DNA from 3 places in the Pseudarthrobacter sp. MDT1-56 genome. Region 3 is predicted to be linked to each of the others. Evidence: riboswitches for the same ligand, from Rfam matches in the RefSeq annotation. Region 3 holds a riboswitch; each other region holds the start of a gene.
The links. A riboswitch is a leader RNA that binds a small molecule or an ion and turns the genes downstream of it on or off. The one in region 3 is predicted to bind thiamine pyrophosphate.
Positions count from the first base shown of each region.

Region 1: linked by a shared signal. The riboswitch ahead of thiC (phosphomethylpyrimidine synthase ThiC) and the one ahead of AC50YC_RS16690 (ECF transporter S component) in region 3 are both predicted to bind thiamine pyrophosphate.
Region 2: linked by a shared signal. The riboswitch ahead of AC50YC_RS06605 (FAD-dependent oxidoreductase) and the one ahead of AC50YC_RS16690 (ECF transporter S component) in region 3 are both predicted to bind thiamine pyrophosphate.

Region 1 covers NZ_JBWZCK010000024.1:1,875-7,745, forward strand. The annotation lists gene AC50YC_RS19460 (cupin domain-containing protein) at 210-575, opposite strand; gene AC50YC_RS19465 (ABC transporter substrate-binding protein) at 899-1,594, shown strand; gene thiC (phosphomethylpyrimidine synthase ThiC) at 1,958-3,688, opposite strand; TPP riboswitch at 3,686-3,793, opposite strand; gene AC50YC_RS19475 (SRPBCC family protein) at 4,112-4,414, shown strand; partial or broken gene AC50YC_RS19480 (IS3 family transposase) at 4,662-5,871, shown strand, end outside; AL1L pseudoknot at 4,940-5,053, shown strand.
Region 2 covers NZ_JBWZCK010000003.1:360,457-366,327, reverse strand. The annotation lists partial or broken gene AC50YC_RS06625 (DEAD/DEAH box helicase) at 1-136, opposite strand, end outside; gene AC50YC_RS06620 (RNB domain-containing ribonuclease) at 438-1,943, opposite strand; gene AC50YC_RS06615 (ferritin-like fold-containing protein) at 1,985-2,656, shown strand; gene thiE (thiamine phosphate synthase) at 2,691-3,398, opposite strand; TPP riboswitch at 3,425-3,559, shown strand; gene AC50YC_RS06605 (FAD-dependent oxidoreductase) at 3,601-4,959, shown strand; gene thiS (sulfur carrier protein ThiS) at 4,956-5,192, shown strand; gene AC50YC_RS06595 (thiazole synthase) at 5,198-5,871, shown strand, end outside.
Region 3 covers NZ_JBWZCK010000012.1:105,998-111,868, forward strand. The annotation lists gene AC50YC_RS16675 (UDP-N-acetylglucosamine 1-carboxyvinyltransferase) at 1-819, opposite strand, end outside; gene AC50YC_RS16680 (energy-coupling factor transporter transmembrane component T family protein) at 916-1,719, opposite strand; gene AC50YC_RS16685 (ABC transporter ATP-binding protein) at 1,716-3,350, opposite strand; gene AC50YC_RS16690 (ECF transporter S component) at 3,367-4,050, opposite strand; TPP riboswitch at 4,117-4,260, opposite strand; gene AC50YC_RS16695 (heme-degrading domain-containing protein) at 4,454-4,999, shown strand; gene AC50YC_RS16700 (DUF4386 family protein) at 4,991-5,758, opposite strand.

The DNA of each region.
Region 1 (5,871 bases), on a different contig from region 3:
TTGCCAGCAGCAAAAAACAAACCCATCTCGTCAGAGAGGGAGGGGAAGGGCGTCTGCGAGAATTACTACCAATTAACCAACAGTGGCGCTTGGGCACCCCAGCCGCGGTCGGGGCGCCCTTCTGGATACTAACGTTTGGGCCTTAGCTCATGGTTTGGCGTAGTCGGCGAACCCCTGCCAGTCGATCACCACGCAAGGTTCGTCTCCCACTACCCATGCGTCATGTCCAGGGCCATGGTGGCGAAGTCGCCAGGCCCATAATCCATTTCTTCACCGTCGTTCATAACGACCTTCATCCGGCCGGAAACGAAGTAGCCTATGTGGGCTGCCTGGCAGCTCTCCGTTTTTGCGATCGGTTTTACATGTTCGGACCAGCGCCATCCAGGCAGGAATGTGGCGCGGCCAACGGCGCCCGCTTGCAGGTTAACAAGTTGGAGCTGGCACGTACCACCTCCGAAGGGGCGGGTCTCCTCGGGCGAATCAAGGCTCTTGCGATCTAAACTTGGCATTTCATCTCCTATGGTCGGTAATGCTTTTTGTTGCGGGTGAGGCTCAGGCAACTGCTCAAAGGCCACCAGCCTCACGTGAGCCCGCCGTCAACGTGACACCGGTGGCCTACGACGAGAGCGAGCGTCACAGATCAAGGCCCGGCTACAAAAATTCCCTCGATGGCTTCCTCGCAGCCCGGCACGTGCGTGCCAGCATGGACCTGGGATAACCTGCTCACAACCTGGCCCGCGTTATCGAACCCAAAGTAATCGGCAGTGCCCTTGATCTCGTTGATGATCTCAGGAACGGCCCCGGGGCCGTCCATGACAGCATGGTCCGAAATGCCAAGTCCGGTGCAGGCAACGTGCGGGTCGGATATATCGGGCTTTCGGCCTGACCCGTAGCCGAGCTGAATGCAACCTCAGGAGTCGGTGGACGGCCCGTCACCGTTGAGCTTGTGGACGGCGGTGCCAGTCCGGCGGCTGTCGGAGCCAGGATCCGGGACCTCGTCCGCGAGCAACGCATCGATGCCGTAACCGGGTGGCACATTTCCTCTGTCCGTCTAGCCATCGCTCACGAGACAGCAGGAAAACTTCCCTACGTCTACACCTCCCTCTACGAAGGCGGAGAAAACAGGACCGGTGTGGTCTGTCTTGGCGAAACCCCTTCTACTCAGATTGCGCCGGCATTGAAATGGCTTCGCGATCAGGCCGGGCTTCGGCGCTGGCACGTCGTCGGAGACGATTACGTGTGGCCACGCCTTTCCTGCGCGGCAATCCGCAGCCAGAGTCAGGATCTTGGCGTCACGATCGTTGGGGAGCATTTCGTACCTTATGGCGGGGGCCGCATCCGCCATAAGGTGGACCTTGCGGAGCGCAGCGACTGTGACGGAGTCCTGATGCTACTGGTCGGTCAACACGCCGTTGACTTCAACCGCGAATTTGCCCGGCGAGGCCTCTCAAACCGAATTGCACGTTACAGCCCTCTCATGGAAGAGACCATGCTGCTAGCCAGCGGTGCCGGAGCAACAGAAAATCTCAACGTATCAGCCTCATACTTCAGGTCACTGCGGACGACCGAGTCAATGGACCTGGTCTCCGCCTAGACCCGGCTGCACGGATCCTCTGCGCCGCCCCTGAACAACATGGCCGAATCCTGCTATGAGGGCATCCGGTTCCTGGCAGACGCTGCAGCCCGTACGCGCAGCACGAAGGCCGACCGCATCAGCCCAAACACGGCGCAGGCCTCCTATGCAGGACCACGCGGAACCGTCAATTTTAACGACGGCAAAGCATTACAGCCGATTCATTTAGCCACGGCATCCGGCCTTGACTTTGACATAGTTGCCACCTTCTAAACTGGCGGGAGGCGGTGGTTTCAACGGCCCTGTTGAGCAGGTCTCGTAGTCCGGGGCCGGCCTTTCGGGCCCTGGCCGGCCCCGGAGGGCCGGCCAGGGCCGGACCGGCCCCTAGCTGCGGGGTAGGACGGGTTCGGGGAGGTAGACCTTCCCGCCGGATTTGCGGTATTCGTTGGATTTAGCGTTCATTCCGGCGATGGCTTCCTGTTCGGGCATGTCTCCGAACTGGTCGCGGATGTCCTGGGAGAGCCGCATGGAGCAGAACTTGGGTCCGCACATGGAGCAGAAGTGCGCGGTCTTGGCCGGTTCGGCGGGCAGGGTCTCGTCGTGGAAGGACTCGGCCGTGGCCGGGTCCAGGGAGAGGGCAAACTGGTCACGCCAGCGGAACTCGAAGCGTGCCTTGGACAGGGCATCGTCGCGTTCGTGGGCTCCGGGGTGGCCTTTGGCGAGATCCGCCGCGTGGGCGGCGATCTTGTAGGTGATCACGCCGGTCTTGACGTCGTCTTTGTTCGGCAGCCCGAGGTGTTCCTTGGGCGTGACGTAGCAGAGCATCGCGGTGCCGTAGCGGGCGATCTCGGTGGCTCCGATGGCCGAGGTGATGTGGTCATAGCCCGGCGCAATGTCGGTGACCAACGGGCCGAGGGTGTAGAAGGGTGCGCCGTCGCAGAGCTCCTGCTGGCGTTCGACGTTTTCCCGGACGAGGTGGAAGGGGATGTGCCCGGGGCCTTCGACCATGACCTGCACGTCGTATCCCCAGGCGCGCTTGGTCAGTTCGGCGAGGGTGTCTAGTTCGGCGAACTGGGCGGCGTCGTTGGCATCCGCGGTCGCGCCGGGCCGCAGGCCGTCGCCGAGGGAGAAGGCAACGTCGTACTTGGCGAAGATCTCGCACAGTTCATCAAAGTGGGTGTAGAGGAAGTTCTCCCGGTGGTGGGCCAGGCACCAGCCGGCCATGATGGAGCCGCCGCGGGACACTATGCCGGTGATCCGGTTTGCGGTCAGCGGCACGTAGCGCAGCAGCACGCCGGCATGGACGGTCATGTAATCGACGCCCTGCTCGCACTGCTCGATCACGGTGTCCCGGTAGATCTCCCAGGTCAGGTCATTGGCCTCGCCGTTAACCTTCTCCAGCGCCTGGTAGATCGGCACTGTCCCGATCGGGACAGGAGAGTTGCGGATGATCCATTCACGCGTGGTGTGAATGTCATGCCCGGTGGAGAGGTCCATCACGGTGTCGGCGCCCCACTGGGCCGCCCACTGCAGTTTGTCGACTTCCTCGGCGATTGAGCTTGTGACAGCCGAGTTGCCGATGTTCGCATTGATCTTCACCAGGAAGGACTTGCCGATGATCATGGGCTCGGATTCGGGGTGGTTGATGTTGTTGGGGATGATGGCCCGGCCCGCTGCGACTTCACTGCGGACAAGTTCAACGTCGCAGTTTTCCCGCAGTGCCACGAACCGCATCTCGGGTGTGATGATGCCTTGGCGGGCGTAGTGCATCTGGGTCACGGTCTTGTCGTCGAGGGCGCGGCGGGGCACCGGTTGCGCGCCTTTCCATTCAGCAGAAGCGGCTCCCCGGCGCACGGCTGACTTACCGTCGTCGAGCAGGTTCCGTTCCCGGCCGCCGTAGGGCTCGGTGTCGCTCCGGGATTCTATCCATCCGGACCGGAACGGTTCCAGACCGATCACAGGATCGCTTCCGGGACCGGCCGTCCGGTACGCCGTGAACGGTGGATTCTTCACCCCGTTCGGAGAGTCCTCCAAGGCGATCTCCGTGACAGGGACGCTAATGCCGTGTTCCGGGTCGCGGGCGTACGCGAGCGAATGCGAATTCATGGAGCTCATCAGTGGTTTCCTACTTCCTTCGCCGGCATGACCCGGACAGGTTCAACGGTCGCAGACTGCCTCAGCCCGATCTCAGCCCCTGCAGGGGCACCCGTGTGGATGTGATCGAGCCTACAGAAGCATCACTCCCGGTGGAAATCCGCTGGAGGAGCGACGGTCCCGCCGCAGAGGGTCGAAGAGGGGCTTTCGGCACTGGGGTTCTCGGCGGTGCGGTCGAAGCATTGGGGTTGAACATAGGAGATTTCCATGGAGACCAAGGTGCTAACCGAGATGCACATCGACGCTCCGGTGGAGACCGTGTACGCGTTCTTGGTGGACATGGAGAACACCAACCGCATCAATGCCTCCTTAATGGGCGGCACCGTTCAGATGGTGTAGAAGACACCGGACTGGGTCGGCACCACGTACCGGATATTCCGACACTTGATTGGTGGGCTGTACTACGAGTTCAGGGCGCGCAACGTCGAAGCCGTGCCGAACGAGCTCCTCGTGCAGACCACCGAGGGGTGGATCATGAAGCAGCTGATGTCGGGCACCCACGTCCTGCGCATGCAGCCAGAGGGATCCGGGACACACCTCACGATCGAGATCGCGCCGCCGGGCATCGCGCGCATCCCGGTGATCGGTCCCCGTCTGGCAGGCCGGATCAAGAAGACAATGGCGCGCGTGCACAAGCCGATGGACAAAGAGATCAAAGAGTTGCTCGAGAGCCACGCGGCTGGGTAGGCGACGCGTCGCCACGGCGGACACCGACCCACTTCCTCGCGTCAGACGGTCTGCTCACCAGCGTCGAGTTCGTTGATTGCGCGCCCGTCACGCAATTTCCCTCCGCCGGGCGCACACGCCGGACCCGGAGGAGCGTCAGATTCGTGGAAAGCACTCAGCCTGCGCTGTAAGTGGGCGACATAGCCCAATGCCTATGAACTGCCCCGGGTTTAATGGAGGGTGTTGAGTCCTTGAATGGATGAGCACCATGCCAGCACCAAAAAAGTATCCTGACGAGCTTCGCCAGAGGGCGGTCCGGCTTGTAATGGACGCGCAGAAGAACCCCAGTGGCCGGCGAGGAGCCTGCACCAGAATCGGCGCGCAGCTGGGCATCCCTACTGACACTATCCGCGGCTGGGTGCGGACCGTCGAGATCGACCAGGGCGTGCGCCCTGGCACTACAACCGACGACGCTACCCGTCTGGCAGAGCTTGAACGCGAGGTTGTTGAGTTGCGGAGGGCGAATGCGATCTTGAAATCAGCATCAGCTTTCTTTGCGGCGGAGCTCGACCGCCACTCCCGACGATGATCTCCTATATTGACAATCACAAGGAAGAATACGGGGTCGAGCCGATCTGCAAACAGCTGCCGATCGCCCCGTCAACCTACTACGCAGCCAAGGCACGCCCTGAGTCCAAACGATCAATTTCGGACGCCGTGACAACGGAAAAGCTTGCTCGGGTGCACCGGGAGAACTACAGCGTCTACGGGGCCAGGAAGGTCTATGCTGCCCTCAATCGAGAGGGACACCGGGTGGCCCGGTGCACAGTCGAGCGGCTGATGCGCCGAACCGGCCTGCACGGCGTTCGCCGGGCCAAAGGACCCCGAAACCGTGCCAGGGCCCTTGTCGGAGCGGCCGGCGGACTTGGTTCGTCGACAATTCCGCGCACCTGCTCCTAACTGCCTCTGGGTCGCAGACATTACATACATTCGAACTTTCTCCGGCTGGGTTTACGCGGCCTTTGTTCTGGATGTTTTCTCCCGCCGGGTGGTCGGCTGGCAGCTCTCCACAACCATGCACACGGCCTTGGCGCTGGACGCCTTGGAGATGGGCCTCTGGACCCGCGGACGGGATGGGAGAGACGTCTCCCAGCTGATCCATCATTCCGATCGGGGCGTGCAATATGGGGCCATCCGCTACACCGAACGCCTGGCTGAATCCGAAGCAGTCGCCTCCGTGGGAGCCAAGGGAGATAGCTACGACAACGCCATGGCCGAGGCGCTCAATTCACTCTTCAAGGCCGAGGCTCATCCGGAACAAAGGTCCTTGGACCGGCATCAACGACCTTGAAATCGCCGTCGCGGAATACATCGATTGGTACAACCACCGGCGTCTCCACGGGGAAATTGGATATATCCCATCTGCGGAAGCCGAAAGCAATTCCTACTCAAATCTGCCCGCTCTCAAACAGATGGAA
Region 2 (5,871 bases), on a different contig from region 3:
CGCGGACGTTGAAGTCAGCGAAGGTTTTCTCGGCGATCTCGTGCGGCTTCTCGTCCGAGATGATGGTCTCTTCCGGCTCGAGCGTTTCCGTTCCGGATTCGTCGGTCAGAAGCTGGTGCGTGTGCAATTCACTCACTAGGGGAGTTTCCTTATTCATTTTGGGCTGCGCTGCTTGCTCAACGGGGCCGGCCGGGTGGCCGTTCCGGAGCACGCTCAGGCGCGCAGGCAATTCCAGTGGAAGCCGATCGCGGGCTATCTAAATGCTGGCACTGGGGACCAGCGGGTCTATCTCAAGATCGCGTAGGGGCGGGCTTGTTGAATTCGAAAATCAAGGAAATCAACGACCGGGCATCCATATCTACCCTTCCAGTCTAGCCGCACGCGGCCCGGATCCTCGACTGACACCGCAGGCGGCGCGCGGGAGCACAACCGATCGCTTAGCCCACCAGCTCCAGCCGGACCTCGCGGGTGGCAATGTCCGAGGACACGATCCGCACCCGGACCTGGGTGCCGGGTTCCAGTTCTCCGGGGCAGCGGGCGGTGACCGCGGGCTCGGCGATCTGCACGATCCCGGAGGGTCCGTTGCCGTTTCCCGGCTTGGTGCCGCCTCCTCCGTTACCGTTCTTTCCGTTCGCGTTCTTCCCGTTGCGGGGGTTCTTGGACCCCGAGATCACGACGGCGTCGAACTCCTGCCCGACGTGGTTCACCAGCAGCGCCGCCTCGACGGTATCGAGGGAGAGGCGCTCCAGTTTGGCAGCAAGCTGGTCCGAGGTCGCCATGATCGCCGGAAGGGAGGGAAGGGCCTCACGGGCCCAGTCCGGGACAGCCATGCCGTTGCTCAGCGCCTCGCAGATGACAAGGACGAACCGGTCGATCAGTCGGCGCAGCGGGGCGGTGGAGTGGGCATAGGCAGCGCCGATGGCGGCCTGGGTGGCGGCGTCGGGCACGGTCCCGTCGAAGGGGGTGTAGCCGGCGCCGCGGAACAGCATGCCGGCGGAGTGCACGATCGCCAACTGCCGGGGGTCCGTCGGATCGAGCGTGCGCAGGTATTCGCCGTAGCTCACTTCGCCGTCCCAGGGCTTGCCCAGGGCGCGGGTCTGGCGGTGGAAATGCGCCAGCGAGGCCTCATCGGGGGCCGGCATGGTGCGCAGGATGCCGACCTTGCCCGCCAGCATGATCTCCGCGGCGGCCATCCCCGTCATCAGGGAAATCTGGGCGTTCCAGTCCTCCACGGGCAGCGGAGGCGCGGCGGCGATCCGGTAGCCGCCGTCGGGCAGCTGTTCGATTTCCTGTTCCGGCATGTTCAGGCTGGCGCCGCCGCGGAGCCGTTCCAGCTCAACCCGCTTTATCCCGACTTCCTTGAGCAGCTGCAGCACGGGCGCGGCGGTGCCGGCGTCGAGCTCGGCCTGCACCCCCCGGTAGTTGAGCTTCGCGCGGCTCCGGACCGTCGCGCGGCGGACCAGCACCGCGGACACCCCGGCCGCGGCGTCCAGCTCGAATTCCCAGACAAACGCAGCGCAGTGCTGGCCGGCGAGCAGGCTGCCGGCTTCTTCGCTGATGATTTCCGGGTGCAGTGGAATCCGGCCATCCGGAGTGTAGAAGGTCTGGCCGCGGCGGCGGGTTTCGGCGTCGAGCGCCCCGCCGGGGGCCACGAAGGAAGGGACGTCGGCGATCGCGTAGAAGACCTTATAGCCCTCCCCGGAACGGTCAATGAAGAGGGCCTGGTCCAGGTCGGTGGAGGACGCTGGATCGATGGTCACAAACTCGATGTGCGTGAAATCCAGCTCCGGCAGCTCATGCCCGGCGACTGCCTCCTTGGCTTCCCGGAGTGCGTCCTCAGGGAAGGGGCCCGGCAACTCCAGCGTCGTGCGCAGCGCGTTGAGCGCCTCGGCCAGTTGGTTCTTCTGCTGGTGGACACTGGGGGTCAAGCGATGATGGGACACGAAAATCAGATTAGCTTCATTTACGCCATTAGTCTTGGATCATGAGCACATCCCCGGCTGATCCTGCCCATTACAACAGCTTCCTGATGGATCTGCTCGGCGTGATGGCTTACGGCGAGCTTTCCGCCTTCGAGCGGCTCTCCTCCGATGCGCGGTATTCACCCACCCTGCACGACCGTGCGGTGCTGGGCCGGCTCGCCGTGATCGAGTTCCAGCACTATGAGCTGGTGAGCGCCAAACTCGACGCCATGGGCCTGGATGCGGAGGCCGCCATGCTGCCGTTCCAGCCGTCCGTGGACCACTTCCACGAACGCACCCGGCCGGCGGACTGGTACGAATCCCTGATGAAGGCGTACGTCATCGACACCGTCTCCGCGGATTTCTACCGTGCCATTTCCCGCTACGTCGACGCCGGAACCCGGACCCTGGTGGAGCAGATCCAGTCCGATGGGGGCGCGACGGCGGTGCTGCGGGAGCGGATCAAGACCGCCCTTGCCGACGACCCGCGGCTGGCTTCGCGGCTGGCGTTGTGGGCGAGGCGCCTGCTCGGGGAAGCACTGACCCAGGCGCAGCGGGTGAGTTTTGAGCACGCCTTCATCGGGGGCCTGATCGGCGCGGACGAGGACCGGTCCAAGGAACTGGTCCGCGAGCTGATGGCGGAACTGGCGGCGAACCACTCACGCCGGATGACCGAGCTCGGCCTGGCCGGCTGAGCGGACGGACCGGACCGGACCCAGTTCCCCGCGTTCAGTTCCCCGCGGCGTCGAGTGCCGCGAGCAGGGCCCGGGCGGCGTCCGCGGGATCGTCGGCTTCGGTGATGGCGCGGACCACCACGATTCTCCGCGCGCCCGCCTCCACCACCTGCTCCACATTTCCAAGGTCAATGCCGCCGATCGCGAACCACGGCACCTCGCCCGCGACTTCGCCCCGGGCCTGGCCCTCGGCCAGGGCCGATGCCCGGCGGGTCGCGTCAGCCGCGTAGCGCACCAGATCAAGCCCGACGGCGGCGCGCCCCGGCTTGGTGGGGGTGGCCCACACCGGCCCGACACAGAAGTAGTCCAGGCCAGTGCGGCCGGTGGAGGCGGCGATGGCTGAGTCCACCTGGTCCGGGCTGTGGGTAGAGAGCCCGATCGCGGTGTCCTCGCCCAGGAAGTCCCGGGCAGCCCCGAGGGGGATGTCCTTCTGCCCGATGTGGAACACCGGCGCCCCGGAGAGCGAGGCCAGGTCCGCCCGGTCGTTGACGGCCCAGAGCCGGTCGTGACGGCGGGCCGCCTGGTGCAAAACCTCCAGGAGTTCCAGCTCCTCGGCTGCCTCCAGGGACTTGTCGCGAAGTTGGATGATGTCAACGCCGCCGGCAAAGGCCGCGTCCACGAAGGCCGCGAAGTCGCCCCGGTCCTGGCGGGCCCCGGTGCAGAGGTAAAGGCGGGCAGTGGCGTGGGCGGCATCCTGGCTCATGCGTTCAGCCTAGTTCCTCTAAACTGGGCGAATACCGCGGGAGCCCGCCGCAGCCGATCACGCCACAGGCGTCCGGCGCGCACGGGCTGAGAGGGCGTCAGAGCCGACCGCTTGACCTGATCCGGTTAGTACCGGCGTAGGGAAGGAATCCTTCTTGGGCCACACATCCGTCCGCGGCACGCCCGCGGGACCTGAAGCAGCGATGGCCGATGACGCCGAAACCCCGGAATGTTACGACGTTGCCGTGATCGGCGGCGGAGTCGTCGGCCACGGGATCGCCTGGGCAGCGCGGCTCTCGGGCCGTTCGGTCGCCCTGATCGACGATGCCCCCGGAAGCGGCGCCAGCTGGGCGGCTGCCGGCATGCTCGCCCCGGTGAGTGAACTGCACTACCAGGAGGAAGCTCTCCTCGAGCTCATGCTGGAATCCTCCCGCCTTTGGCCGGCTTTCGCCGCCGGACTGGATGGCGGGCTGGACGGCGGAGCAGACCGTGGAGCCGGGCGGGCCGGGACAGACGACGGCACGGGTTACCTCACGACGCCGACTCTCGCCGTGGGTGCCGATGCCGCCGACCGCCGGGCGCTCGCGGACCTGCGCGCCGTCCAGCAGGGGCACGGCCTTGCCGTGGAGCCGCTGACCGTCCGGGAGGCACGGCTACGTGAGCCGCTGCTGAGCCCGGGCATCTCCTGCGCTTTCGACATTCCCGCCGACCACCAAGTGGACCCGCGCCGTCTGATCGCCCGGATCGGCGGACTCCTGGCCGCCGACAGCCGCTGCCGGATCATCAGCCGGCGCGCTGCCGGGCTGCTCTGGGCGGACGGACGGGTGACGGGCTCCAGCCTCGTCGGCGGCGGCACCGTCCGGGCCAAAGAAACCATTGTGGCCAACGGCCTGGGCGCCGCCGCGCTCAGGGGCCTGCCTGCCGGACTCCGGTTGCCGCTGCGGCCGGTCCACGGCGACATCCTCCGGCTCCGGGTGCCGGAGAAACTGCGGCCGCTGCTGACCGCGACGGTGCGGGGACTGGTCCGTGGCGTGCCGGTTTACCTCGTTCCCCGGCAGGACGGCACGGTGGTGATCGGAGCCACCCAGCGGGAAGATGACCTCGGAGCCGACGACCAGACGAAAGCCACGGACCGCGGCAACCCTTCCGGCGGCAACCAGGCCGGCGGCGCCGTGTCCGCGGGCGGCGTCTACCAGCTGCTGCGCGACGCGCAGCAGCTGGTCCCCGCCGTCGCCGAACTGGAACTGCTCGAGGCCACGGCGCGGGCCCGGCCCGGGACTCCGGACAACGCGCCGCTGCTGGGCCGGGTCGCTGATCCGCAGCACGGGGACGTGGCGGGACTCATCATCGCCACCGGGTTCTTCCGGCACGGCATCCTGCTTACCCCCGCTGCCGCGGAGATCTGCCGGCAACTGCTGGACGGCGTCGCGGACCCCCGCTGGGCGCACTTCCGGCCGGACAGATTCGCCACCGGACCGCAGGTCACCGGCACGCAGGAAACAGCCCCCCGGAATACCACCAACCGGGACACCACCCCTGAGCACAGCAAGGAAACGGTATGAACATCCGACTGAACGGAACAGAGCACTCGCTCGCCGACGGCGCCTCGGTCAGCACCCTCGTCAGCCAGATCACCGGCCGGCCGCTGGCCCCGAACGGCCAGTCTGCGGACGGCGGGAAACTTGGGGTCGCCGTGGCCCGCAACGCGGAGGTGGTTCCGCGCAGCCAATGGCACGGCACCGCGCTCGCCGACGGCGACGACATCGAGCTGGTCACGGCGGTACAGGGAGGATGAGCAACATGGCGGAAACCACACGGGCCGCGGAACAGGCGGTCTCACCGGCGGCGGCAGATCCCTTCACGGTCGACGGCGTGCAGTTGGGGTCGCGGCTGATCATGGGCACCGGCGGGGCGCCGAGCCTGGACGGGCTGGGGGCCGCGCTGCTGGCCTCCGGCACCGAGCTGACCACCGTCGCGATGCGGCGCTACTCGCCGGCGGAGGCAGGGTCGCTGTTCCAGCTGCTGCTGGACCACAACATCCGGGTGTTGCCCAACACCGCGGGCTGCTTCACGGCCAAGGACGCCGTGCTGACGGCTGAACTGGCCCGCGAAGCCCTCGAAACGGACTGGGTGAAGCTGGAAGTCATTGCCGACGAGCACACCCTGCTGCCGGATGCCGTGGAACTCGTCGAGGCCACCGAACTGCTCGTGGGCCGCGGGTTTAAGGTCTTCGCCTACACCAACGACGACCCGGTGCTGGCCCTGAGGCTGGAAAACCTCGGCGCCGCCGCGGTGATGCCCCTGGGCGCGCCGATCGGCACCGGACTGGGCATCCTGAATCCGCACAATATCGGGCTGATTGTTTCGCGGGCCTCCGTGCCCGTGGTCCTGGACGCCGGGATCGGCACCGCCTCGGACGCCGCCCTGGCCATGGAGCTTGGCTGCGACGCCGTGCTGCTGGCCACGGCCGTGAC
Region 3 (5,871 bases):
CAGGTAGAAGCAGAGATCCTGCACCATGTAGTTGGGGCTGGCGTTGCGGATCACGGTGGTGCCGCTGCGGTGCGCGGCGGCCATAATGGCGTTCTCGGTGACGGTGTCGCCGCGTTCGCTGAGCACGAAGGAGCGGTCGCGCCCGTCCGACGGCGGCGCCTGCACGGCGTAGAAGCCGGCCGTGGCGTCGACGCTGAGGCCGAACTGGCGCAGCGCCTGCATGTGCGGCTGCACGGTGCGGGTGCCAAGGTCGCAGCCGCCGGCGTAGGGCAGCCGGTACTCGCTGGATTCGTCCAGGAGCGGGCCCAGCAGCATGATGACGCTGCGGGTCCGGCGGGCCGCCTCGACGTCCATCGAGTCGAGGTCCAGCACGGCCGGGCGGCGGATCTGCAGGTCGTTGGCGTTGAGCCAGGTGCATTCGACGCCGATGCTGGTCAGCACCTCGACGATCCGGTTGACTTCTTCGATCCGGGCGAGCCGCCGCAGGGTGGTGGTGCCGCGGTTGATCAGGCTGGCGCAGAGCAGGGCGACGCCGGCGTTCTTGCTGCTGTTGACGTCGACGGAGCCGGACAGGGTGCGGCCGCCCTCGACCCGGAGGTGCGTCATGGCCGGCCGGCCCACCTTGACGATGCTCCGGCCGAAGATGGACTCGAGCCGCTGGATCATTTTCAGGCTCAGGTTCTGCTTGCCCTGTTCCATGCGGGCAATCGCGCTCTGGCTGGTTCCCAGCTCGGCGGCGAGCTGCCCCTGGGTCCAGCCTTTCTGGCCACGGGCGTCGCGGAGCAGGGCTCCGACTTCTTCAGCAGTCTCGTAAGTCATACCCGAAAAATATCACGGATGATTTATTTTTCCCCGTCATTCCGGGCGCAACGCCTCGAATCTCACAGAAATACCCGCGTCGTGCGATAACGGCCGCTACTGCCGTGCGAGGAAGACCATGTTCCAGGTCCCCGCTGCGAGCGAGGCGGCGACGGCGGCGCCGGCAATCAGCACCCCTCCCAGCAGCACCCAGGCGTCCACCCCGCTGAACGTCGATGTCCGGGCCCAGGTCCGGTGCGCGCCGCCGAAGCCCCGGGCCTCCATGGTGACCGCGAGCCGGGAGGCGCGCCGGACAGCCTGCACCAGCAGCCCGAAGCTCTGCCCCAGGGTGGCGCGGAGCCGCTGCAGCGGACTCCCGTGGGAGCCCACGCCGCGGGCACGGCGTGCCATGCCGATGGTCTGCCATTCTTCGGCCATAAGCCCCACCAGCCGCATCGCGGCCAGCGTCCCGAGGACGAAGCGGTGCGGCAGCTTCGCCTTCTGCGCGAGGGCGTCGGCCAGGTCCGTGGGGTCCGTGCAGCTCATCAGCAGCACTGCTGGCAGGGCAATGGCCAGGCCGCGGAGCATGAACCCCAGCCCGAGCTCAAGGGATCCTTCGCTGATGGACCAGATCCTGGCGTCCAACAGGATGCTCCCGCTGTCCGGCGCCAGGATCGTGGTGCTCCAACCGCCCAGTGCGGCGGCCAGGATCAGCGGCCAGCCGCGCTGCCAGAGCAGGCCAAGAGTCAGCCCGGCCAGCGGAAGGATCGCCAGCTCGAAGGCCAGGGCCACCGAGGCCGACACCCAGTCGATGGACAGTGCCAGCACCATCGTGATGAGCATCACGGCGGCGAACTTTGCCAGCGGGTTGGCGCGGGTCAGCAGGGCATGGTTGCCGCGCAGGGTCAGTTCCTGCCTCATGGCGCGGCGACCTTCCCGGGTTCCTGGTGTTCAGGGGCCCGGAGGCTCAACTCGGTGCCGCCCAGGACCTCGCTGAATTCGGCATCGTGCGTCACGGACACGACGGCGGTGCCGTCGTCGAGCAGTTCGGAGAGGAAGGAAGCCAGTTCCGCCCAGGTGTTGGCGTCCTGGCCGAACGTGGGTTCGTCCAGGACGAGCACCTGGGGATGCGCGGCGAGGACGGTGGCCACCGACAGGCGCCGTTTTTCGCCGCCCGAGAGCGTGTAGGGGTTGGCGTCCACCAGCTCCGTGAGCCGCAGCCGCTCCAGCAGTTCGTCCACGCGCTCCTCGCCGCGGCCCAGGTGCCGGGGCCCGAACATCAGCTCATCGAGCACCCGCCCGGTGACGAACTGGTGCTCGGGTTCCTGGAACACGGTGCCGATCCTGGCGATCAGCTGCTGCGCCTTCCACCGGTACGGATCGATCCCGGCACCGGCGCTGAGCTCCAGCGTGGCCGAAACCGTGCCGGACACGGGTGCGAGCAGGCCGGCGAGCGTAAGGGCGAAGGTGGACTTCCCCGAGCCGTTGGGGCCGGTGATGGTCAGGGCCTCCCCGGCCCGGACCTGGGCCGTGATACCGGACTGCACGGGCTGCGGCGGGATGGGCCGGAAGCCGCCGCGCAGACCGGCCCGCCGCGGCCGTTCGCGCGACACGGCCAGGTTTTCCGCGGCCAGCAGCAGACGCCCCGCGGTGCTGGCACCGGGTGCGATCCCTCCCAATGCGCCGGACGTGCCGGCATCCCGCGCGCCCCCGCGCGCCCGGGTCTGCGGGACGTACCCCGGCACCCAGACTCCTGCCGCGGTGAGCATGTCCCGTGCCTGCGCCAGGACCTGGTCCGGCGGCCCGTCGACCAGGACGGCGGAGTCCGTGGCCGATCCCGGCTGCAGCACCACAATCCGGTCCACCAGCTCCTTCCAGACCGAAACCCGGTGCTCCACCACCACCAGGGTGGCTCCGGTCTTCTCCAGGCAGCGGCCGACGGCGTCGCGGACTTCCAGGACGCCGGCCGGATCCAGATTGGCGGTGGGTTCGTCGAGCAGGATCAGCCCGGGGCGCATCGCCAGGATGCCGGCGAGCGCCAGGCGCTGCTTCTGCCCGCCGGAGAGCGCGGACGTCGGGTGGTCCAGCGGCAGCCGGCCCAGCCCGACGTCGTCGAGCGCTTCCGCTACCCGTGACCAGATATCCCCCGGGGGCACGGAGAGGTTTTCCGCGCCGAAGGCGACGTCGTCGCCGAGGCGAGAGAGCACCACCTGGGTCTCCGGGTCCTGCTGCATCAGCCCGGCCCGGCCCCGCCGGGACCGCGGCGGGGCGCCGTCGATGAGCAGGCTGCCGGTCTCGTCCGCGTCCTCGGGGTCCGCCGCGGGGCCAGGCGCGTGCTCAGCGCCGCCCGCGGAGCTGTCGCCGAGCACCCCGGCCAGGGCGTGGAGCAGCGTGGATTTGCCGGCACCCGAGGGTCCCAGCAGCAGCACGCGCTCCCCGGGCCGGATGTCCAGGTCCAGGCCGCTGACGGCGGGCCGGGACCGGCCGGCGTGCCGCCAGCCCCAGCCGCGGGCGGCGATTGTGGCCGGGCGTACTGTATCTGAGGATGTCATGGTCAGTGTGCGGACGTCAGACGGGCTCCGTGGCGGCCTTGCGGGAGGCGAAGGAACTCAGCACGCCGGTCCGGGCCAGGCCGCGGGTGGCGAGCCAGGACAGCCCGCCGGCGATCACGGCGCCGGAGATGGCAGTGAAAATGATGTACGCGAGCTTGTCGCCGCCGGCGTAGGCGATGTTCCAGCCCCAGGGCAGGAATGAATCATTCAGACCGCAGAACAGGCCCGCCCCGGCACCGGCGAGCAGGGACACCGGAAGGTTGAACTTCCTGTACATGAAGGCGGCGAAGACCAGTTCGGCGCCAAGACCCTGCAGCAGGCCGGAGATGAGCACCGTGGTGCCGTACTGCGAGCCCATGATCAGCTCGCCGGTGGCGGCCACGGCTTCGCAGAACAGCGCTGCGCCCGGCTTGCGGATGATGAGCATGCCCAGCACCGCGGGGATCATCCAGCCGCCGGCGTAAAGCCCGGTGAGCGGCGGGTAGAACGCGTTGACGGGGGCGGAAATGATGTTGGCGCCCTGGGACCAGGCCCAGAAGATCACGCCGCCGGCCACCGCGATCAACGCGGCCACCACAATGTCCACTACACGCCAGTTATGGCTGCGTCGGGCGGGCGTGGTGGCAGGTTGATGCCTGGCGGGTTCGTGGTTGGCAGGTTCTTGCTTGGCAGGTGTGTGCTCGGCTGATGTGTCAGTCATATCGTCCTCCTGAGGAACAGGAGGGGAGAGTGACCCGGGGCCCGCAGCTTCCTCCGCCACCCCGCGCACTCTGAGAACTCGACTCCCTTGCGCCGGTACTAACCGGATCAGGTTCGAGGGTCTGCGGCTGTCCGCACTCTCAGCGCCCACCTGTGGTTTCCCCGGATTCCTCCGGTGATGCCCGACGGCGGCGCTCCCCTGTCGTATCTAAATATCGCCCTTGTGGGCGTGGCCCAGTTTACACCCGTGGAGCGTTGTTTTCCGGGGCCGGCCGTCACAATCCGCCGGTGCCCGCGCCGGTGACCCGGAACGGCCCGCTTGGTAGAGTCGGCAAAGCACGGGAACGCCGGACGCCGCGGCCGGCCGGCCATCAACGGCGGTGAACTAACGGAAGCTGAATCATTTGACCAACTCACCAGTGCCCTCCCCCGACTACGACCCGGACTCGGCGGAACCGCAGCCGCACGGTTCCCTGGGTGCGCTCATCGGCCGCATCCTGGCGGAAATGGATGAGCTGCAGTTCAGGTCCTTCAGCAAGGACGACGCCCTGGACCTCGGGCTCCTCCTGGTTGAACTCGGCCGGCAACGGTCCCACCCGATCGCCATCGACATCACCAAAGGCGAGCAGGTGCTTTTCCATGCGGCGCTGGAGGGCGCCACCCCGGACAACGAACGCTGGATCAGGGCCAAACAGCGCACAGCCGTGCGGTACGAAGTCCCGTCGCTGCTGGTCGGTCTCCGGGCCCGGGCCGCCGGAGGAAGGATAGAGGACAACGAATGGTTCGACCAGCAGGAGTTCGCCGCGCACGGCGGTGCCTTCCCCATTTATCTGCGCGGAACGGGGATGGTCGCCACCGTCACGGTCTCCGGACTGCCGCAGAAAGCCGACCATGAGCTGGTGGTCGAGGCCCTGTCGGAAATCCTCGGCCGCTCCGCGCGGTCAGACTAGCCTGCCGGAGCTGCCGCTGCTCCGGGGTGTCCGCGCGGCCAGCCGGATCAGGGCCAGCCCAACTGCCACGAACCAGACCCATAACAGCACCCCGTAACCCCAGTAGAACTCCGGAACCGCGTCGCGCAGCGCCTCCGCGACGACGCCCAGGCCGCCGGTGGCGATCCCGAGCCAACCCAGGGTCCGCGGCAGCACACCTTTGAGCATGACGACGGAGATCAGCAGGATGCCAAGCGCTGACAGGACGCCGACGACGGCGGGGGTGTTGTTCTCCGCAACGATGGCCTCGGCGGCGGTCGCGTAACGGAGCCGGGCTGCATCATCGCCGGCCGCGGTGTAACGGTCGCTGAGGTACACGAGCACCAGGGAGCCCCGGCTGGTGACCGGGACGGCGAGGATCAGCGCCCACGACAGGCCGCCGATGACGGTGGCCAGCAGGGCCAGGCTCTTATCCAGCGGGGCGAGCGCCGCAAACAGGGCCACGAACACCAGCACCGGCAGGATGTTCGGCACAATCCACAGCAGCTGCTCGGCGAGGTAGACCCCCTTGTTCCCCGCAATGAATTCCAGCGTCTCGGAGCCCCCGTGGACCGGGGGCGGGGCGGCGAAGTCCAGGACCAGGGCGAGGATCAGCAGCGCCACGAAGAGCGCCGAGGCGATGCCGGCCCAGAAATAGAGCCGCCGCCAGGTCTGGCCGTCGGTCGTAGGGGCGGTGGGCGGCGAGGCGTGGCCCCGCGGTCGGGTTTTGGGCTGGTCCATGCTCGAAGGTAGGACCGGGCCGGACCCGCCGGACAGGGGCGTTGGTCCCGGCCCGCCCGGGATCCAGTCCGGGATCCCGGCGGGTCCCGCGTCCCTGGCTGAACCGCCTGGCC